2 regions of the Kribbella sp. NPDC003557 genome follow, and region 2 is predicted to be linked to the other one. Evidence: riboswitches for the same ligand, from Rfam matches in the RefSeq annotation. Region 2 holds a riboswitch; the other holds the start of a gene.
What was found. Region 2 has a riboswitch for FMN ahead of ribB (3,4-dihydroxy-2-butanone-4-phosphate synthase). Riboswitches for the same ligand answer to the same signal wherever they lie in the genome.
Positions count from the first base shown of each region.

Region 1: it holds a riboswitch for FMN, as region 2 does, so the genes downstream of both, ribD (bifunctional diaminohydroxyphosphoribosylaminopyrimidine deaminase/5-amino-6-(5-phosphoribosylamino)uracil reductase RibD) here and ribB (3,4-dihydroxy-2-butanone-4-phosphate synthase) in region 2, are expected to answer to the same signal.

Region 1 is NZ_JBEXMY010000003.1:58,227-69,061, reverse strand. Features, by position in the region: gene ABZW60_RS12185 (polysaccharide deacetylase family protein) at 1-498, opposite strand, end outside; gene ABZW60_RS12180 (amino acid ABC transporter ATP-binding protein) at 680-1,417, opposite strand; gene ABZW60_RS12175 (amino acid ABC transporter permease) at 1,404-2,168, opposite strand; gene ABZW60_RS12170 (ABC transporter substrate-binding protein) at 2,168-2,986, opposite strand; gene ABZW60_RS12165 (DNA-binding protein) at 3,167-3,784, opposite strand; gene ABZW60_RS12160 (VWA domain-containing protein) at 3,894-5,807, shown strand; gene ABZW60_RS12155 (protein kinase) at 5,818-6,951, shown strand; gene ABZW60_RS12150 (MFS transporter) at 6,999-8,210, shown strand; FMN riboswitch at 8,268-8,401, shown strand; gene ribD (bifunctional diaminohydroxyphosphoribosylaminopyrimidine deaminase/5-amino-6-(5-phosphoribosylamino)uracil reductase RibD) at 8,583-9,611, shown strand; gene ABZW60_RS12140 (riboflavin synthase) at 9,612-10,238, shown strand; gene pnuC (nicotinamide riboside transporter PnuC) at 10,235-10,835, shown strand, end outside.
Region 2 is NZ_JBEXMY010000002.1:713,380-724,214, forward strand. Features, by position in the region: gene ABZW60_RS09290 (3,4-dihydroxy-2-butanone-4-phosphate synthase) at 1-642, opposite strand, end outside; gene ABZW60_RS09295 (DUF4185 domain-containing protein) at 1,066-2,592, shown strand; gene ABZW60_RS09300 (threonine/serine exporter family protein) at 2,589-3,935, opposite strand; gene ABZW60_RS09305 (sugar-binding transcriptional regulator) at 3,925-4,902, opposite strand; gene ABZW60_RS09310 (DUF4038 domain-containing protein) at 4,932-6,557, opposite strand; FMN riboswitch at 6,605-6,738, shown strand; gene ribB (3,4-dihydroxy-2-butanone-4-phosphate synthase) at 6,823-7,437, shown strand; gene ABZW60_RS09320 (transketolase C-terminal domain-containing protein) at 7,421-8,389, opposite strand; gene ABZW60_RS09325 (transketolase) at 8,386-9,264, opposite strand; gene ABZW60_RS09330 (sugar phosphate isomerase/epimerase family protein) at 9,261-10,256, opposite strand; gene ABZW60_RS09335 (carbohydrate ABC transporter permease) at 10,297-10,835, opposite strand, start outside.

The DNA.
Region 1 (10,835 bases), on a different contig from region 2:
GGCCGCGCTGACCCCGCCGTACGGCGGCCGCAGACAGCCCGGCGTACTCCCGGTCTGCGCCTGGATCACCTGGTCCGTCGACGTGATCTGCTGCCGGAACGCGGCCGCGCCGAGGTGCCGGAGGTCGGCGTGCGTCCAGGTGTGGTTCTGCACGCTGTGGCCGGCCGCGTGGATCCGCTTGGTGAGCTCGGGATGCTTCCGGACGTTCTGCCCGACCTCGAAGAACGTCGCCTTGGCGTCGTACTTCGCGAGGATGTCGAGCACCTTCGGGGTGAACTCGGCATCCGGCCCGTCGTCGAACGTCAGGACGACGTATTTCGCCGGCAGCGGCGTCGCCGACGGGGTGGCCGCGGCGGCCGCCGCGGACGGACCGGGCGTGGCCGCGGGCGTGGGTGGTTTGGCCGGTGACTTCGCCGCCGCGACGACAACCGTGCCGATCACCGCGCTCACCAGCATCATCATCGCCAGACCGATGACCCTGTTCCCCGTGCGCGTCAAGCGAACGTCCATTGGCCCCCCAGGGCGGTGGGTGGTTCACATCCTCACTGATGTCACCGAGATCTCAATGACATCTCACTGCACGACCTCACTGCATCTTTGGCGAACCACCGCCGAAAGCCAGCGACCACGCCGCTTCCGCGTCAACGATCTACGGATACCGGACGCGCGACGTGGTTTCTCAGAGCACCTGGGACAGGAACTGGCGCAGTCGGGGCGACTCGGCCGCGGTGAAGATCTGCTCGGGCGCGCCGGACTCGACCACGACGCCCTGGTCCATGAACGCGACCTGGTCGGCGACCTCGCGGGCGAAGCCCATCTCGTGGGTGACCACGACCATCGTCATCCCGGTCGCGGCGAGGTCCGCCATCAGCGCCAGCACACCCTTGACCAGCTCGGGGTCGAGCGCCGACGTGGCCTCGTCGAACAGCATCACCTCGGGCTCCATCGCCAGCGCCCGCGCGATCGCGACCCGCTGCTGCTGCCCGCCGGACAGGTTCCCGGGCCGCGCGTCGGCCTTGTGCGCCAGGCCGACCAGCTCGAGCTGTGCGCGGGCCGCGGTCCGAGCCGCCTCCACGTCGAGCTTCTTCAGCTTGCGCAACGGCAGCGTGATGTTGTCGATCACGCTCTGGTGCGGGAACAGGTTGAAGTGCTGGAACACCATCCCGATCCGGCGCCGCAGGACGTCGGGATCGCCCCGCAGGACGGACTCGCCGCCGAGCTTCACGTCGCCGGCGTCCGGCTCGAGCAGCCGGTTGATCGCCCGCAGCAAGGTCGACTTGCCGGACCCGGACGGGCCGATCACGCACGCGGTCCGCCCGGCCGGTACGACGAGATCGACGCCGCGGAGCACCTTGGTGCTGCCGAAGGCCAGCTCGACGCCGGACACCTCCAGGCTCGTGGCCTCAATGGTTCGCATGCGCGAGCTCCTCCAGCTTGACGTCCTCCGGCCCTGACGGTCCCGTGGGCCGGCCTTCGCGCAGCCGCTTGTCGAAGTGGTTCACCAGGTGCGTCAGCGGCACGGTGATGATCAGGTAGAAGATGCCGGCCAGCAGCAACGGTGAGAGGTTGCCGTTGGTGGCGGCCGCGTCCTGCCCGATCCGGAACAGCTCGCGCTGACTCGCCAGCAGCCCGAGGAAGTAGACCAGGCTGGACTCCTTCACGAGCGCGATGAACTGGTTCACGAGCGCCGGCAGCACCCGCCGGACCCCTTGCGGGATGACGACCAGCCGCATGCCGCTGGTGTAGCTGAAGCCGAGCGCCCGGGCGGCCTCGAGCTGACCCTTCTCCACGCTCTGGATGCCGGAGCGGAAGATCTCGCCGATGTACGCGGCGGCGATCAGTGAGAGCGCCAGGATGCCGAGGGGATACGGGTTCGGGCCCCACCAGTGGCGGGTGATCGGCGACAGGCCCTGGCCGATCAGCAGGATGGTCAGGATCGCCGGCAGGCCGCGGAAGATGTCGGTGTAGATCTTCGCCGGCCAGCGCAGCCACGGCTTCGTGGACAGGGCGAGGACCGCCACGATCATGCCGAGCACGGTGCCCAGCACGACCGAGGCGGCCGCCAGGATGAGGGTGTTGACCAGTCCTACCTTCAGCATCTCGGGTAGCACCGCCTTCATCGACTCCCAGTCGAGGAAGGTGTCACTCAGGGTGGACCAGATGTCCATCAGGCTTTGGGAGCCGTGAACTTGACCGATCCGCTGCCCGGCTTGAAGTTCACCGGGACGGCGCGACCGGGGTAGTACTGCTCGACCAGCTTGGTCCAGGTGCCGTCGGCGATGACCTCGTCGAGCGCCTTGTTCACCGCTTCGCGGAGCTTGTCGTTGTTCTTGGCCACGGCGAAGGCCATCGGCGCGTCGCTGAGCTCCTTCGCGGCCAGGATCACCGTGCCGCCGCCCTGCTCCTTGGCCATCTTCTCGCCGATCTCGGCAGGCGAGACCCAGGCGTCCGCCGTACCGGCCTTGAGCTGGCCGAGCGCGGCGTTGTAGTTCGGCACGCGGACCGGGTTCAGGTTCTTGCTCGTGGCGTAGTCGTCCTGGACGGTGCCCTGCACGACCACGACCCGCTTGCCGCTGAGCTGGTCGAACGTGGTGATCCCGGAGTCCTTGGTGGTGTTCAGGCCGAGGTAGCCAAAGTCATAGCCGTTGCTGAACGCAACGGTCTTCTTACGGGCCTCGGTGATCGTGATCGACGAGCTGCCGAGGTCGAACTGACCGCCGTTCACCTGCGACAGCAGGGCGGAGAAGTCGGTCCCGACGAACTCCGGCTTCAGGTTCAGCTTCGCCGCCACCGCGGTGATCAGGTCGTTGTCGAAGCCGGTGAACTTCCCGTCCTTGACGTACACGTTCGGCGGCGCGTCGGTGAGCGTGCCGATCCGCAGCGTCCCCGCCGTCATCAGGCCCAGATCCTGGCCGCCCGCCGCGGCGTCGTCCCCGTTGCTGCCACAGGCAACCATCGCGCTCGCCAAGGTGATGGCCCCGACCACTGCGACAACCCGCCGAAAAGCGCCGAACGCGCGCACAACTGTCTCCTCACAACGTCAACGAAAGCAGGACGGTTCGCCCCTGCCGCAGCAAGCCAACACCAGGCCCGCGGCCCGCATTCCGTCCTGACGAAGCGTGAGACGGCGCCGAATGTCTACTCCGGTTGTGCTATATCAGAGCGATCAGCCGTGATGCCGGTCATAGTGCGCGAGCGCGTCGGCGGTCCGACCGGTGCCGTAGGCAAGTAACAGCTCGGCCACCCCGGGTGACACCGCGGCCGCCGCGGTGGCCGCCCGCTGGATCTCGTCGGCGGACGCGACCGCCCGGAACAGGTCCTGCAGCTCCCGGACGACGGCGCGGGCCGACGGCGCCAGGGCCGGCGACACGTCGGGCGGCCCGCCGGGGATCGTCAGCGGGCGCACGAACCGGGCCGGCGGATCGACGGGCTGCCCGGCCGGGGCCGATCGCTGCAGGTGCGCGGTCGTCGGCCGTGTGTAGGCGCTGGTGGCGGCGCGGATGCCGTCCAGCTCATGGGCGATGTGCTCGGGCTCGATACCGCCGGCCACGGCCAGGTCGGCGAGCTCGGACACGGCCCGCAGCCGGGACACGACGGCGGGATTGCCGATCTTCACCCGCTGCGCGCTGACCAGCTGCGAGAGCATCGGCGCGGACAGCCCGATCACCTGCGCGAGCCCGCCCTGGGTCAGGCCGAGCGCCGCGGTGATCCGCCGGACCACCTCGCCCAGCGGCTCGCCGTACAACTCGACCTGCTGCTGCAGGTTCTGCGCCGTCTGCTCCATGCAAAGATCTTCGCATTCGCGAACCCGAATATCCAGCCTGGAACCGACTTGACATTTGCGATAGCAAACTGCGAAGGTTTGCGGCAGCGAATCTCAGCGGAGGACAACGATGACGACTCACCAGGCTCACCGCCGCCCCGCGGTGTGGGCGCTCCTCGCCGTCACGCTCGCCGCCGTCCTGGGCGGTCTGACCGCGCCGGCGGCGCTGGCGGACCCGGCCCCGATGGGCGGCAGGCTCGTGCTGGTGCTCGACTCGTCCGGCTCGATGGCGGAGCCGGCCGGCGACGGGCAGACCAAGATCGCGGCCGCGCGCACCGCGCTGACCAGCGTGGTGAGCAAGCTTCCGGACGGCGCCGAGGTCGGCCTCCGGGTGTATGGCGCGACCGTGTTCAAGCGCACCCAGGCCGGCGCCTGCACCGACACCCAGCTGACCGTCCCGATCGGCACCGGCAACCGGCCGCAGTTGCAGGCGGCGATCGCCAGGTACAAGCCTTTTGGTGAGACGCCGATCGCCTACGCCCTCCAGCAGGCGGCGAAGGATGTCGGGCCGGTCGGCCAGCGCACGATCGTCCTGGTCTCCGACGGTGAGGCCACTTGTGCGCCCGAGCCGTGCGCGGTCGCGCGGTCGATCGCGAAGCAGGGCATCGATCTGAAGATCGACGTCGTCGGGTTCCGCGTCGGCGGGAAGGCGCGCAGCCAGCTCCAGTGCGTGGCTCGCGAAGGCCGCGGCGACTACTACGACGCGGACTCGACCGTCGACCTCGAGGCGGGCCTGGACCGGTTGTCCACCCGCGCGTTCCGCCCGTTCCGGCTGTCGGGCACGCCGGTGCGGGGCGCGGCGCAGCAGGAGGGCGCGCCGGTGCTTGCCCCCGGCCACTACCTGGACACGTTCGGCACCGACCGGACCGCGAGGTACTACACGATCAAGCGGACGATGGCGAAGTCGACGCTGCGGGCCGGGATCAGCTTCCGGCGACCGGTCCCCGGCGGCTCGGTGATCGAGGCCGCGGTGAAGCTGAACACCCTGAGCGGTGAGACGTGCGGCTGGAGCTATCCGCTGTCGTTCGAGGGTGAGCAGGGCGTCGCCACCGGTTCGGCGTCCAGCTGGGCCGGGGACTACCCGAAAGAGTGCGCGACCGACGAGCAGTTGGTGCTCACGGTCTCGGGCGGCAGGGACTTCGCCCAACTCAAGTCCGCGCCGTACGAGTTGCGTGTCGACGAGGAGCCGGCCGTCGAGTCCACCGCGAACCTGCCGGCCGAGGCGGGGGATCCGGCGTGGACGCCGATGCCGGGGGCGACGCCGCGCGAGATCGTCCCGGGCTCGAGCTTCGCCGACGCGCCGCTGGTCGCCGCCGGCAGCTACAAGACCACGCTGATGCCCGGCGAGGTCCAGCTCTACAAGGTGAAGGCCGACTGGGGCCAGCGGATCCAGGCGCAGGTGTCCGTCCCGGAGCTCGGCGCGGCGACCAGGAAGGCCGTGGACGTCGGTCGGTATCTCGATCTGGACGTGATCTCGCCGACCGGGGAGGACGTGTACGCCGTGTTCGCGAAGAAGGTGCCCAGTGGGGCCGGCAAGCGCGCGGTGCTCGACCCGAACGGCACGGTGAAGGGGATCACCACGAAGGAGATCCGGTACCTGAACCGCGACGGTGCGAACAACCAGGACACCGGGACGTCGCTGCCGGGGGAGTACTACGTCGCGGTGTCGATGACGCGGAAGACGGACGACAAGGCGTTCACCGTTCCGATGACGCTGACGGTCGGCTTGGTCGGCACGGCGGGAGCGGGCAAGCCGACGTACGTGGACGGCGCGACGCCGGTGGCCGGCGAGTCCGTGACACCGAGCAGCACCCCGTCGCCGGAGTCGGGTCAGCCCAACCAGGCGAGCGGTCCGGTCCAGGGGCGGGTCGACGGCGGCGACAGCGATGACAGTGCGCCGGTCGCTCTGGTGGCGGGTCTGGCCGGCGGTGGTGTCGTGCTCCTGATGGTTGGCGCGCTGCTGGTGGTCCGGCTGCGGCGGTAAGTTCTGGGCGGTGGAGGCGTTTGCGGGCCGGTATCGGCTGATCGACCTGATCGGGACCGGCGGCATGGGGTCGGTCTGGCGGGCGTGGGATCTGCGGCGGTCGACCTTCGTCGCCGCGAAGGTTCTCGGCCAGCACGATGCGGCGACGCTGCTGCGGTTCGTCCGGGAGCAGTCGCTGCGGATCGAGCATCCACACGTGGTCGCTCCGCACGGGTGGGCCGCGGACGACGACAAGGTCGTGTTCGCGATGGACCTGGTCCGGGGTGGTTCGGTGGCGACCCTGCTCGGCGATCACGGTCCGCTGCCGCCGGCGTACGTCGCCGTACTGCTGGATCAGTTGCTGTACGGGCTGTCCGCGGTGCATGCCGCCAGGGTGGTGCACCGGGACGTCAAGCCGGCCAACCTTCTGCTCGACGTGACCGGGACCGGGCGGCCGCACCTGCGGCTGTCGGACTTCGGTGTCGCCGGTCTGCTCGACGAGCCGCGGATGACCCGCCACAGCACGGTCCTCGGGACGCCCGGCTATCTCGCACCCGAGCAGCTCGCGGGCGCGGACCCCGATCCCCGGCAGGACCTGTACGCCGTCGGCGCCGTCGCCATCGAACTCCTCACCGGCGAACGCCCCGACGCAACCGGCCCACTCCCGCAGCTGGACGGCCCACTGGGCGACTTCATCAACAACCTCACGGCCAAAGACCCGTCCGACCGTCCCGACTCCGCCACCACCGCCGGCCGCCTGCTGTCCGCGACGGGAGCCGTCCCACCCCAGCCCGCCACTCCCTGGGCCCAAACCCCCGACACCCCCGAAGTCTTCGACCAACTCCCACCCCTCCCCGCCGACTGGACCTCCACGACCCCGCCGAAGGCACCCAACGCACCGACCCCGCCGCACGCCCCGGGCACCGCCGTCGGCGCGACCGCCGTGGCCGGCTACCCCGCCACCGTCAGGTGGGCTCCCGCGCCCCCGCCGAACGCACCCAACCCACCGCACGCCCAGACCGCCTCGGGCGGCCGGGCCGCCGCCGGGCGAAGCTCGTCCGGCGGGCGGGGTGGGTCGGGCAGGTTGTTGTGGGTGGTGGCTGTGGCTTGTTTCGTGGGAGCGGCCGGGCTGCTGGGGAGCGCTGCCTGGTTGCTGTTGCGCTGACGGAATTCCACCGGACGGCGGGCGCGGTGCGTGGAAGACTTCTGGTGATGGATGCGCCAGTGGTCACCGCGCCGAGGACCGGTCGGCTGACGTTCCTGATCGCCGCGCTGGCGATCACGACGACCGTCGGGTACGGCGTGCTCACCTACGCGTTCAGCGCCCTCGTCGGGCCGATGAGCAACGAGCTCTCCGTCTCCACGACCACCGCGGTCGGCGCGTCGACGATCGCCGTCCTGGTCAGCGGCCTCATCTCGATCCCGGTCGGCCGTCGGCTCGACGTCCGCGGCGGACGCGGCCTGATGACGTCCGGCTCACTTCTCGCCGCGGCCGCCGTCCTCGGCTGGTCGCAGGTCCAGAACACCGTCCAGCTCTACGCCGTTTTCGCAGTGATCGGCGTCGCGAGCGCCATGGTCCTGTACCCGCCCGCCTTCGCCGTCGTGGTCGCCGTTGCCGCCCCGACGGCCCGGACGAGCTCGATCCTCACCATCACGATGGTCGGCGGCCTGGCCAGCTCGATCTTCATCCCGCTCACCGGCTACCTCGCCCACTCCCTCGGCTGGCGCGCCGCGCTGCTGGTCCTGGCCGGCGTCCTCGCCGTCATCACCATCCCGCTGCACTTCCTCGCCGTACCCGGGCAAGCGCCACGACCCGCGACCACGAAACACCCCAGATCACCGGCCAGAGTGCTGCACGATCCCGGGTTCTGGCTGCTCGCCGGCGCGTTCGTCGTACACAGCGCGGGGCTGGCCGTGATCGCGGTCCACCTGGTCCTCTACCTCGTCAGCCTGGGGCATCCGCCGGCGCGGGCGGCGAGCCTGGCCGGACTGCTCGGCCTGATGTCGGTGACCGGGCGGTTGGTGGCCAGCGTGTCCGCCCGGTGGTTGCCGATGGCGACGGTCACCGCGCTGATCCTGGTCGTCCAGGGCGTCGCGGTCGCGCTGCTGCCGGCCGTCGGACGCCACGTCGGCGGGGCGATCGCCTGCCTGGTCCTGTTCGGCCTCGGTTTCGGGGTGTCGTCGATCGCGACCCCGGCGATCCTGCTCGACCGGTACGGCGCGAGCGGCTTCGGCACGATCGCCGGGATGCTCGGCACCCCGACCACGATCGCGAAGGCCGTCGGGCCGCTCGCCGGCGCCGCGCTGGCCGGCGCGTTCGGGTACCGGCCGCTGATCCTCGCTGTGGCCGTCGGCTGCGCGCTGGCAGGTGCGGCGCTGGCACTCACCCGGCGACTGGTTCCGCCGGCGTCGACCAGGATGTGACCTGGGTCGTGGTGCGGGTTGCGGAGGAGGGCATACTTGAAACACGAGTGAACCCACTCGCGTGCTCCGGGGTCGGTGTAATTCCGAGCCGGCGGTAACAGTCCGCGACCCGGTCGCTGCGGTATGGCGACCGGTTGACCTGGTGGAATTCCAGGACCGACGGTGAAAGTCCGGATGGGAGGCGCACGCGGTCGGCGGGTGCGCTCTGGCGCCCTACGGCGCGGAGCGTGGGCTGTGACGGCCCGCGGGACGCGACGGCGAAGGTCCGGCGACGGGCCGGGTGCCGGGACCGGTGAGGTCCCGGCGGGCGGTGGAGCGGACGTGCCGGCCGGAGGCCCCGGAGTGCGTCCGTGACGACGAGGGGCCCCAGCAGTGAACGACGCGTCGCCGATCGACATCGCCTGGATGAGGCGTGCTGTCGAGTTGGCTGCGAGAGGTGTCGGCAGCACCCATCCCAATCCGGTGGTCGGGTGTGTGATCACCGGCCGCGACGGCCATCCGGTGGGCGAGGGCTTCCATGCCGTTGCCGGCGGCCCGCACGCCGAGGTCGAGGCGCTCCGGATGGCCGGCGACCGCGCCCGCGGCGGGACGGCGTACGTCACGCTCGAGCCGTGCAACCACACCGGCCGGACCGGTCCGTGCGCGGATGCGCTGATCGAGGCCGGGATCGCGCGCGTCGTGTACGCCGTCCCCGATCCGAACCGGACCGCCGCGGGCGGCGCCGAGAAGCTGCGGGCCAAGAACATCGAGGTCGTCGAGGGCGTCCTGCGCTCCGAGGCCGAGGCGGTCAACTACGTCTGGCTGCACAGCGTGCGGGTCGGCCGCCCGTTCGTCACCTGGAAGTTCGCGACCACGCTCGACGGGCGGTCCGCGGCGCCGGACGGGACCAGCAAGTGGATCACCGGCCCGATCGCCCGGGCCGACGTGCACCGGCTGCGGGCCGAGTGCGACGCGATCGTCGTCGGCACCCAGACGGTGCTGAACGACGACCCCGAGCTGACGGTCCGCGACGAGAACGACGTCCCGGCGGCGCGGCAGCCGCTCCGGGTGGTCGTCGGTGACCGCGAGATCCCGCCGACCGCGCGAGTCCGCAACGACCGCGCGGAGACCCTGCTGCTGCCGACCCACGATCCCGCCGAGGTGCTCCGGCAGCTGGACGACCGGCAGATCCGGCACCTCTGGCTCGAAGGCGGCCCGACGCTGGCCGCCGCGTTCCTGCGCGCCGGTCTGGTCGACCAGATCGTTGCGTACGTCGCCCCGGCCGTGCTCGGCTCCGGCTACGCCGCGGTCGGCGACCTCGGCGCGGAATCGATCGACCACCTGCGGCGGTTCAAGCTAGCGGACGTCACCCGCCTCGGCGACGACGTCCGGCTGACCCTGGTTCCTCTGGGAGGAAAGTAGATGTTCACCGGCATCATCGAAGAACTCGGCACGGTCGAGTCCCTGGATCTGCTGGACGGTGACGCCGCGCGGCTCACCATCCGCGGTCCGAAGGTGACCGAGGACGCCGCGCACGGCGCCTCGATCGCGGTCAACGGCTGCTGCCTGACGGTGGTGGAGTACGGCGGTGGCGTGTTCACCGCGGACGTGATGCGCGAGACGCTGCAGCGGACCAGCCTCGGCGGCCTGGAGAAGGGCTCGCCGGTCAACCTCGAGCGGGCCGTCGCCGCGCACGAGCGGCTCGGTGGCCATATCGTCCAGGGCCACGTCGACGGCACCGGCACGATCGCCTCCCGCACCCCGGCCGAGCGCTGGGAGGACGTCCGGGTCGCGACGTCCCCGGAGATCCTGCGGTACGTCGCCGAGAAGGGATCGATCGCGATCGACGGCGTCTCGCTGACCGTGACCGACGTCGACGACGCGACCGGCACGTTCGGGGTCAGCCTGATCCCGACCACGCTCGAGCTGACCGTGCTGGGCGCGAACAAGGTGGGCGACACCGTCAACCTCGAGGTCGACGTGATCGCGAAGTACGTCGAGCGGCTGCTGACCGCCGGCACCGGGCAGGACAACGGAGGCGAGAAGTGAACGCGATCGACTGGCTGTTGCACTCCCAGGTGACGATCGCCGGGTCGCCGGTGCTGGTCCGGGAGATCGTCGGCAACGTGTTCGGTCTGGCCAGCGCGCTGTTCGGCATGCGCCGGCTGGTCGCCGCGTGGCCGGTCGGCATCGTCGGCAACGTGCTGCTGTTCACCGTCTTCGTCGGCGGGATCTTCGACACGCCGCAGGACAAGGACCTCTGGGGCCAGGCCGGCCGCCAGGTGTTCTTCGCGCTCGTCAGCCTGTACGGGTGGTACCGCTGGTACCAGACCCGTCACCACGGCGCGGACAAGGGTGTGCAGCCGCGCTGGGCGACGACGCGTGAGCGGCTCGAGCTCGGCGGTATCGCCGTGGTGCTGTACGCGATCGCGTACTTCGTGCTGCGCGAGCTCGGCTCGTGGGGCCCGCAGTGGGACGCGTGGATCCTCACCGGGTCGATCCTGGCGACGTACGGGATGGCGCGCGGCTTCGTCGAGTTCTGGCTGATCTGGATCGCCGTCGACGTGGTCGGCGTACCGCTGCTGATCCAGGCGAAGTTCTACCCGTCCGCGTCGATGTACATCGTGTACGGGCTCTTCTGCGTGG
Region 2 (10,835 bases):
CGCGACCACCTTCTGGACGCCGATCTCGCCGCTGAGCTGCCCGGCCCAGGGCAGCCGGGCCACCGCCCGCATCAGCTCCGGTCCGTGCCCGTCGCGGGCCATCCGCACCAGCAGGTCGCTCTCCAGGTTCACCCGGTCGCCGGCGACCAGTGCGCCCAGCGTCGTCTTCACCAGTGTGTTCGGCACCAGGACGACGGAGAAGCGGTCCTTCAGCACTTCGGCGACGGTGATGCTCACGCCGTCGATCGCGACCGAGGTCTTGGCCACCAGCCGCGCCAGCAGTCGATCCGGCGGCTTGATCCACACCCGATGGCCGGCCGGCTCGACGTCCACCCGCAGCACCTTGCCGACGCCTTCGACGTGCCCCTGCACCAGATGCCCGTCGATCCGGTCGCCGGCCGCCACCGGCAGCTCGACGTGCATCGTCGTACCGACCGCGACCCGGTCCAGCGTCGTACGCCGTCGCGTCTCGTCGGTGACCGCCACGTGGATCTCGCCGGGCGGACCCGGCTCGGCGGTGAACCTGATCCCGTCCAGACACACCGCGGCGCCCGGCGCGACCGCCACGTCCGAACTCACCCGCAACGAGCCGCCGTCGATCCCGGCGACGGTGCCCACGTGCTCGATCCGTCCTGTGAACATGCTTCGCTCTCCACCACTTGACGATGGTCAGGGACCGGAAGGGCGTGTCTCCCGATCCCACGCCGTAGCGAGCAGGTGCTCGGCGGAGTGCCTCGGTGCGCCGGAGCGGAGGGGGTCGATGTGGTTTCATCGTTCCCTTCGCGCCGGTGCGGCGAGGTGCCCGCCGAGTGCCGCGCAGTAGGCGTGGGATCGGGAGACGCGCCCTAAGTCCGAGCTGAAGCGGGGTATCACCGCGTGGCCCCGGTCAGGCCGGGTTACTCCGCCTCGCGGCAGAGCCGACGGGCCCGGACCTGCGTCCAGCCGTCACACCGTGGAATCGCACCAGTCGGCAGTAAACCACACGCCCGCCGTTGACCGCCCGGACGACCGCGACTACGGTGACCGGAAATCGATTTCTCGCGCCCGCCCGCCCAAGGAGACCCGATGCGGAAACGATGGTTGCTCGTCCTGCCTGCCCTGATCGGAGCGGCCGTGGTGCCTGCCGACCGGTCCACCCCCGCCCAAGCAACGGCAATCCCGTCGCCGGTCGAGCGGATCGCCAAGCTGACCGGCCCGGAGTCGATCAACGACACCGAGGCACGCTTCGCACTGAAGTCGACCGACCTCGGCATCCTCTGGGACAACGGCTCCGGCGAGATCCTGACCGCGTTCGGCGACAGCTACGGCAGCGGCTGGACCGGGCCGGGCGGCGGCGCCGGCGACCAGGCGACGATCGACTGGCGCTGCAACCTGCTGTTCCGCAGCAAGGACCGCGACCTGTCCGACGGCATGTCGCTCGACTCCGCGGCCGAGGACCGGCCGGGCCACGCCAAGGAGTTCCTGCCCTGCAAGAAGATCGACCGCGACGAGCACACGGTGATCCCGACCGCGGGCATCTCGGTCGGGAAACGCCAGTACGTGCAGTACATGTCGGTCAACTACTGGGGCCCGGCCGGCAGTTGGTACACGAACTACTCCGGCTTCGCGTACTCCGACGACAACGGCGAGAACTGGACGAAGGACACCGGCGCCCGCTGGCAGAACACGCCGGCCTGGGACGACAAGTTCCAGATGACCGCCCTGGTCAAGGACAAGGGCTATGTCTACATGATCGGTACGCCGAACGGCCGCTTCGGCAGCGCACACCTGGCCCGGGTCCCCGAGCAACAAGTACTGCAGAAGAAGGCCTGGCGGTACTGGGACGGCCGGACCTGGTCGCCGCAGGAGTCCGCCGCCGTACCGATCGCGGTCGGCCCGATCGGCGAGGTGTCGGTGCAGTGGAACGCGTACACCGGCAAGTGGCTGATGATGTACCTCGACGAGCACCGCGCCTCGATCGTGCTGCGCTCGGCCACCAGCCTGACCGGTCCGTGGAGCGGTGAACAGGTCGTTGTCAAAGGCACCGAATACCCGGGCCTCTACGGATCGTTCATCCACCCCTGGTCGTCCGGGCCCGATCTGTACTTCACGATGTCGCAGTGGGATCCGTACAACGTTTTCCTGATGCGTACCAAGCTCACCGACGACGGCGCAGCAGCCAACCTGGTGACCGATCCCGGCTTCGAGGCGCAGACCAGCGGTACGCCGTCCGCGCCGTGGCAACTGAGCGGCACCGGCGGGATCGACCGGACGAAGCTCGGCCACACCGGGACCAACAACGCGTTCGTGCGTGGTTCGATCGGCGCCCATCAGCTCCAGCAGACCGTCGCCGTCCGGCCCTATCACCGCTACCGGCTGTCGGCGTGGATCCGGACCGCGGAGAACAAGTCCGAGACGATGCTCGGCGTCCGCACGCTGCGCGGCCGCACGATCGCGCAGCAGACCGGCGGTGCGCATCCGCAGTACACGAAGGTCAGCGTCGACTTCGACTCCGGGCGGGACTCGCTGGTCCAGCTGTACGGCGGCTTCTTCGCCGACGGGCAGGACGTGTGGCTGCAGCTGGACGACGTCGCGCTGGAGGAGATCCGCTAGGCGGCGCGACGCCGGCGGCGGGTCGTGCGCCCGGTCTGGCGACGGACCGGGCGGCGCGGGCCGACCAGGCGCGGCCCGGCCAGGCGGTCCTCCAGCCGGCGGGCCTCGCGGCGGATCGGCTGGGCGACGTACTCGCCGAGGATCAGACCCGAGGCGAGAGCCACGCCGATCGCGACCGCGGTGGTGAGACTGACGATGCCGATCAGCTGGCCGACGCCCATCAACTCGTACAGGCCCTTGTAGATCGTCAGGCCCGGCAGGAGCGGGATCGACCCGGCGACCACCACGACCAGCGGTGGTACGCCGGTGCGGCGGCCGCTCGAGTACCCGCCCAGGCCGACGACGAAAGCAGCCGCGGCGGTGGACCACGCCGGGCCGAAGGAAGCCCGGGTCATGAGCGTGAACACCAGTGAGGCGAGGGCGCCCATCACGGCGACGGGCAGCAGCGCGCGCAGCGGGGCGTACGTCGCGTACGCGAACGCGACCGCCATCACGGCGCCGGACACGACCATGATCGGGAGGTTCGCCAGCTGGATGGTCTGCGGCTCGATCCCGACGTGCAGACCGAACTTCAGCCCGAGCGCGAGACCCAGTGAGACGCCGGCGATGATCCCGCCGGTGAGCAGCATCGCCTCCAGGCTGCGGGCCGCGGCGGTGACGTAGTACCCGGTGATGGCGTCCTGCACGGCGCCGGTGAGGGCGATCCCGGCCAGCAGCATGATGATGCCCGCGGCAACGACCAGGGACGGTTTCACCGGCGCGTGCACGGCATACAGGACCAATGCGACGGCGGTCGCCACGAACGCGCCGGCGACCTGCTGGTAGAACGCGGGCAGCCGCTGCCGGTTGAACCAACGGTTGTTCAGGTCGATCACGATCGCGGTCAGCACCGCGACCAGCGTGATCAGCCAGCCGCCGCCGAGCAGCAGCGTCGCGCCGCCGGCCATCACGCCCCAGGCGAGCACCGCGCTCCAGCGCGGGTACGGCGGCCCGGCCGACGTGATCCGGGCGAGCTCCCGCGACGCCTCCTCGCGGGTCACGTCGCCGCGGGCGAACCGCCGGACGAGCTGGTCGACCTCGGTCAGCCGGGAGAAATCCTGCGACCGGTAGCGGACCAGCCGGATGTGCGTCTCCGGCGCGACGTCGGGCGCGGCCTGGTACGAGACCGCCATCGACGTGAACGTGATGTCGACCTCGCACCCGCGCAGCCCGCCGGCCGCGGTGACGCCGAGGATCGTCGCGGTCGCGTCCGCCGTACCGGCGCCGCTGGACAGCAGCACCTCACCGACCCGCAACGCCAGGTCGATGGTCGCGTAGACCTCCCGCTGCTCGTCAGGCTCCATCGAGCAGGCGATGCGCCATCGCGAGGTCGGTGATCAGGATGTTGACCCAGCCGCCGAGCAGGGCGGCGCGGATCGCGGAGTACTTGCGGTCGCCGCCGGCCACGCCGATCCGGCGCGGGACGGCCAGCAGCTCCTTCGCGGTCACCCCGATGACCCGTTGGTCGAACGTCGAACGCACGAGCTTTCCCTCTTCGTCGAAGAACCGGAAACATACGTCCCCGACGGCACCGAGCCGGCGCAGCTCGTCCTGGTCGGCCTCCGCGACCGCGTTCCCGCTGCGCTGCAGCAGCGGCGACGGCTCCAGGCTGCCGATCCCGACCAGGGCGTCGGTGAGTTGTCCCCACGTGCCCAGAACGTCCCGAACCGACACATCGTTCATCATCGCCCGGCGGACGGCGGGCGTCCCGACCAGCCCCGGCGCGGGCAGGTAGACCGGCATCCCGCCGGTCAGCTCGGCGAACCGCGCGGTCAGCCGGGTGGCCTGCATCTGCACCGCGGCGTCGCCCAGCCCGCCGACGATCTGGACCACCTTGTCCACCACCGGGACGCTCTTGCGCGGCATCCGGTCGACGGCGCTGATCAGCGTCTCGCTCCACGACGAGATGCCGACCACGTGCCCGCCGGTGAGTGTCATGTCCAGGTACGCCGCCGCGCCCGAGCCGAGCGCCGGCAGCACGTCGTCGCCCACGCCGAGCGTGTCGACGACGACCGCGTCGCGCAGCCCGTACCGGCCCTGCAGCTCGTCCTCGAGGTCGCTGTGCACGCCGCTCGGCATGGTCACCACGGTGTGCACGATGCCGACCTCGACGGCCTGTTTCAGCATCCGGGAGACGCGCGCCTGGGACAGGTTCAGCTCGGCGGCGATCTGCGGCTGCCGGATGCCCTTCTCGTGGTACATCCGCGCCACCTTCGCGAGCAGCCGCAGCTCGTCCAGCCCGGGCTGGCGGACACCACGGTTGCTGTTCACTGCGCTCCCTTCGAGACGATCACCCTGGACTATAGGCAGATGTAGACCCGCGGCGCGCCACCAGCGTCCGGCAGTGGACTTCCCGGCGTGTCCCGCTTGCCGGTCGCGACCACCGAGCCGTCGCGCGGATCGACGATCGTGTAGGCCAGCGGCACCGTGTCGTCGAACACCATCACCGGCCCGCCGTTCTCCCGGTACACGATCAGGCCGCCGCCGGCCGTGCTCAGCGCCCGCCCCGAGATCACCCGGGTCCAGTCCGGCGTCATGTCGTTCGTCGGCAGCCCGTCGAGAATCTTGCCGAGCAGGCCGACGTACGCCGATCCCTCGAAGCTGATCGCCTCGCGCCAGCCCGCGCCGGGCGCGAGGAAGAAGTCCGAGTGGCCCGGCTCCTCGCCGTGCAGCCGCCACTGCCACAGGCTGCCGGCGCCGTAGACGACGCCCATCGTGCCGCCCGCGCACAGGTTGCTCCACGCCTCGTGCCCCTGCCACCACCCCTCGGCCACACCGGTCCGGCCGGTGTGTTCGTACGTCGGTTCGCCGTTCGCGACCGCTTTCACCGGGCGGTTGCGCCACATGTCCGCGACGCGTTCCGGCACGTGCTCGCCGGTGTGGCCGGTCTGGCACCACTGGAAGTCGAGCCAGTCGGCGTCCTGATGGGCGTTTGCCCTGATGTGCGGGCGGTAGTGGATGCCGGTGGGCTGCTCGTAGCAGTCGACCGCGTGCACCTCGGCGCCGCCGGCCGCGGTCTGCGGCTCGGTGCCCGAGCCGTCCCCGCCGACCAGGTAGATCGCCGGCTGGGCGCCGTACCGGGCGACGAGGTAGCGGCAGTACGCGGCGTACTCCTCCGGCGGTACGACGGTGCCGGCGACCTCGAGGCCCTTCCAGCCGAAGCCTTGGAAGACGGGCTGCAGGACCGGGACGATGCCGTGCTCGACGAGGATGTCGAGGAGTTGGTCGAGGTACTGGAAGTACTCGACGTTCAGCTGCCGCAGATGACCGTCGGGCAGGTCCTCGAAGCCGACGTCGAAGCCTTCGTCCTGGGTGCGGTCGCGGGGGCCGACCGCGCGCATGTCCGGTTGCACGGTCATCAGGAGTACTGCGTTGAATCCCTTGGACTGCCGGTCCCGGGCATACTCACGCACTTGCTCCGGGGTAGCGCGCCAGGGCAGAGCCCATGCGGTGTCGGCGACCAGGATCGCCGGCGTCCCGTCGGCATGCACGAGACTGCGCCCACCAGGCGACATCCGCCAGAACCCATGGCGATAGAACGGATTGAGCTCGTCGTCGAGCGCGGGGGCCACGTCGAACTCCCCGAAGCCGGGCGCCACATCGAGCCCGCTGGACGCGGCGGCACCGCCGGGGGCGCCGGGCGCTGGGGGCACGTCCGGCCGGGTCGGCGTCGGCTCGCTCGTCCACCGCCAACGGCCGGCAATCGGCGCCGCGAAGCGGACCTTCCGCACCGCAGCAACGCCCGCTGCGGCGGCTCCTCCGGCCGCACCATCGCCCGGTCCCGTGCTACCTCCCGGCGCCGCGCCGCCGCCTGCGGCGGCGTAGAACGTGGGGCGGCGGAGTGCCAGGCCGGACTCGTGCTCGAAATCGACCCAGTCACCGGTAACCGGCAGTTCGATCGGGTGCCAGACGGATGAGATGGACATGACACTCCTGAGGTGCTGGTTGCCGTTAAGCTGATGGTCGAGAGAACACACGTGCTCTGGGGTCGGTGAAATTCCGAGCCGGCGGTGACAGTCCGCGACCCGTGACTCCGCGAGGAGGAGCGGTTGACCTGGTGGAACTCCAGGACCGACGGTGAAAGTCCGGATGGGAAGACGCACGTGGCAGCCGCACGTCCCCTGATCCGGGGCGTGGGGTTTGTCGTTGCCCCCGGAGTGCTCTGCGCGCACTGCCGAGAGGACGACGACCATGACCACGACCACCAGCCTGGACACGATCGAGCACGCCGTCGCGGAGATCGCCCTCGGGCGACCCGTGGTGGTCGTCGACGACGAGGACCGCGAGAACGAGGGCGACCTGACGTTCGCCGCGAGCCTCGCGACCCCCGAGGTGATGGCGCTGCTCGTCCGCCACACCAGCGGCTACGTCTGCGCGCCCGCCGCGCCGGAGATCCTGGACCGGCTCGAGCTGCCGCTGATGGTGCCGGACAACCAGGACAGCCTGCGGACGGCGTACACCGTGTCGATCGACGCGGCCACCGGCGTCGGCACCGGCATCTCCGCGGCGGACCGGGCCCGGACCGTCCGCGTGCTGGCCGACCCCTCGGCGCAGCCCGCGGACCTGATCCGGCCCGGTCACATCCTGCCGTTGCGCGCCGTCGACGGCGGAGTCCGGCAGCGGCCCGGTCACACCGAGGCCACTGTCGAACTCGTCCGGCTGGCCGGACTGCCGCCGGTCGGCGTCATCGGCGAGCTCATGAACGACGACGGCACGCTGATGACCGGCGCGGACCTGCGCACCTTCGCCGACGCCCATGGCTTCGCGATGATCTCGATCGCGGATCTCGTCAGCTACCTGACCTGACCAGCGTGCGGGCGGCGTCGGCGATCCCGTCCGCGGACAGCCCGTACCGGTCCAGCAGGTAGCCGGCCGACCCCGTGGGTGCGAACTCGCCGATCCCGAGGATCGACACCCGGGCCGGATGGTGCTGGACCACGGTCTCCGCGACCGCGCCGCCGAGCCCGCCGCCCGACACCGCTTCCTCGGCGGTCACGATGCCGGCGGTCTCGCGCGCGGCCGCGACCACGGCGTCGACGTCCAGCGGTTTCACCGTCGGCATCGACAGCACCCGGGCCGAGATCCCTTCCTCGGCGAGCCGTTCGGCGGCGGCCAGTGCCCGCCACAGCACGGTCCCGTTGCTGATCACGGTGACATCGCCGCCCTCGCGGACCGTGATCGCCCTGCCGAGGTGGAACTCGTAGTCGTCGGCGTACACCTTCGGCACGCTCATCCGGCTGACCCGGATGAACACCGGCCCCTGTGACGCGGCCGCCCAGCGCAGCGCGGCCGCGGTCTCGATCGGGTCGGCCGGGACGATGATCGTGAGCCCGGCGATCGCCCGCAGCCACGCGATGTCCTCGATCGAGTGGTGCGTCGGCCCGAGCTCGCCGTACGCCACACCGGGGCTCATGCCGCACAGCTTCACGTTGGTGTTCGAGTACGCGACGTCGGCCTTGATCTGCTCGAGCGCCCGGCCGGTGAGGAAGCAGGACGCCGCCGAGACGAACGGGATCCGGCCGCCGTTGGCCAGCCCGGACGCCACCCCGACCATGTCCTGCTCCGCGATGCCGACGTTGATCAGCCGGTCCGGGAACGCCTTGCGGAAACTGTTCAGCTTGCTCGAGCCGACCGAGTCGTTGACCACCCCGACGATCCGGTGATCGGCCTCGGCGAGCTCCGCGAGCGTCTCGACGTACGCGTCCCGGCAGTCGTAGCGCGGCTGGTCGGCGATCGAACGGGTCTCCAACGCTGTCATGCCAGCTCCTTCAGGGCTTGCTGGTACTCGGACGCGTCCGGCACCCGGTGGTGCCACGCGACGTTGTTGCTCATGAACGAGATCGGGTGGCCCTTGTGCGTGTGGGCGATCACGAAGGTCGGCTTGCCCGGCCGGAACGGTACGGCGGACAGCACGTCGAGCAGCTCGCCGTGGTCGTGGCCGTTGACCTCGACCACCGCGAACCCGAACGCGGCCGCCTTGTCCGGCAGCGGGTCGAGGTCGTTGGTCTCCTTGGTGGTCGCGCCCTGCTGCAGCCGGTTCCGGTCGACGATCACGGTCAGCCGGTCCAGCTGGTACTGCGAGGCCGCCATCATCGCCTCCCAGTTCGAGCCCTCCTGCAGCTCGCCGTCGCCGACCAGGACGTACGTCCGCCGCAGTGAGACGTCGAGCTTGGCCGAGAGGGCATGGCCGACCGCGACCGGCAGGCCGTGCCCGAGCGGGCCGGTGTTCGCCTCGACGCCGGCCACTTTGTTCCGGTTCGGGTGGCCGTTCAGCGCGGACAGCGGCTTGAGGAACGTCGCGAGCTCCTCGACGGGGAGGAACCCGAACGCCGCGAGCGTCGTGTAGAGCGCCCCGGCGACGTGGCCCTTGCTCAGGATGAACCGGTCCCGCTCGGGGTCGTTCACCGTCTCGGGCGAGATGTCGAGCACCGCGCCGTACAGCGTGGCCAGGATGTCGATCGCGGAGAAGTCGCCGCCGATGTGCCCCGCGCCGGCGTGATGGACCAGCTTGAGGTCCTGGATCCGGATCTGCCGGGCGGCCTCGGCGATGTGCGCGATCTGCTCGGCGCGGCTGCTGTGGATCGGCAGCCGGCCGAGCACCGGCATCGTCGTGTGCTCGACGGTGAGACTCATACGATCTCCGCCATCGAACTCAGCAGGACCTTCTGGACCAGCTTCTGCGCGGCCAGCGCGTCGTGCGACGCCTGCGCGGCCGCGAGGGCCTCGTCGTCCAGGACGTCGAGCGCGTGGTGCACCGCCTTCAGGAAGGTGATCGCCTGCTTCGCCGCCTGCACGCTGTCCTCGCGGAACGGGAACTGGTCGAGCTGCCAGACGCCCTCCCAGTTGTTCTTGCGCAGCGTGTGGAAGAACTCGAACGTCTCGACCAGGTGCACCGAGCCGACCACCATGTCGTCGTCCCAGCCGCGCAGGTTGTCGTTGACGTCGATCGCGAACAGCCGGCCGTAGTCGATCGCCAGCTGTGCCGCGTCGGCCGGCGTCTCCTGGCCGTACAGCGAGTGGCCGAAGTCGAGCAGGATGCCGAGGTTCGGCAGGCCGATCTTCTCGATGCCGAGCAGCGTGCGCGCGACGTTCGGGAAGATGATCTTCACCCGCGGCTCGCGCGGCTTGTACTCGATCACGAAGTTGATGTCGGGATGCGCCGACACCAGCTCCTTGAGCCCGTCCAGCGCCAGGTTCCAGATGTCGTGGTAGTTGACCTGGAACGGATAGTCCCAGCCGTCCTGACCCGGCCACAGCTTCACGTACGAGCAGCCCAGGTCCTTCGCCAGCTCGGTTGCCTGGTGCAACAGCTCGAGGGCCTGCGCGCGAACCTTCGGGTCCGGGTTCGTGAACGATCCCTTGACGAAGTCCTTGGTGTAGATCTCCGGCGTGATCGCGATCGCCTTCAGGTTGTTGCGCTGCAGCGCGCCCTTCACCTCGTCGAGCGTCCCGTCGTACCCGGCGAACGGCCAGTTCAGGTCGACGACGGACAGGTCGCCGACGGCGCCGGCCCGGTCGATCTGCTCCAGCAGGCCGACGGGCTCGCCGTACCCGTCGGTGGCGTAACGGTCCTTGTAGGTGGCGAAGTGCCAGATACCCGCGCCGAAGACCGGCATGTCTGTCATGGTTTCGATTCTCCTTGCCATGGGGCTGTGTGGGGCGGTGTCAGCCCTTCAGCGAGCCGGCGGTGAGTCCGCCGACGATCCAGCGCTGAAGGAGGGTGTAAGCGATGAGGATCGGCACGACGGCGATCAGGATGCCTGCCGCGAGGCCGGTGTTGTTGTTGGCGAACTGGCCCTGGAAGTTCAGCAGCCCGACCGGGATGGTCTTGTGCGCGTCGGAGTTCAGCAGGATCAGCGCGAACAGGAACTCGTTCCAGGTCGCGACCGCGTCCAGGATCGCCACTGTGACCAGGGCGGGCACCGACAGCGGCAGGATGATCGTGAAGAACACCCGCCAGTCGCCGGCGCCGTCCACCCGGGCGGCCTCGATGATCTCGTCCGGGAGCTGCCGGAAGAACGACTGCAGCACCAGCACCTCGAACGGGATGCCGAAGGCCAGGTACGGCCCGATCAGCCCGAAGATGCTGTCGGTCGCACCGGCCTGCCGCATCATGATGAAGACCGGCACGATCGTGATGTAGATCGGGATCGTCAGCCCGAGGAACACCGAGAACATCACCGTCCGGCGGAACTTCATCCGCA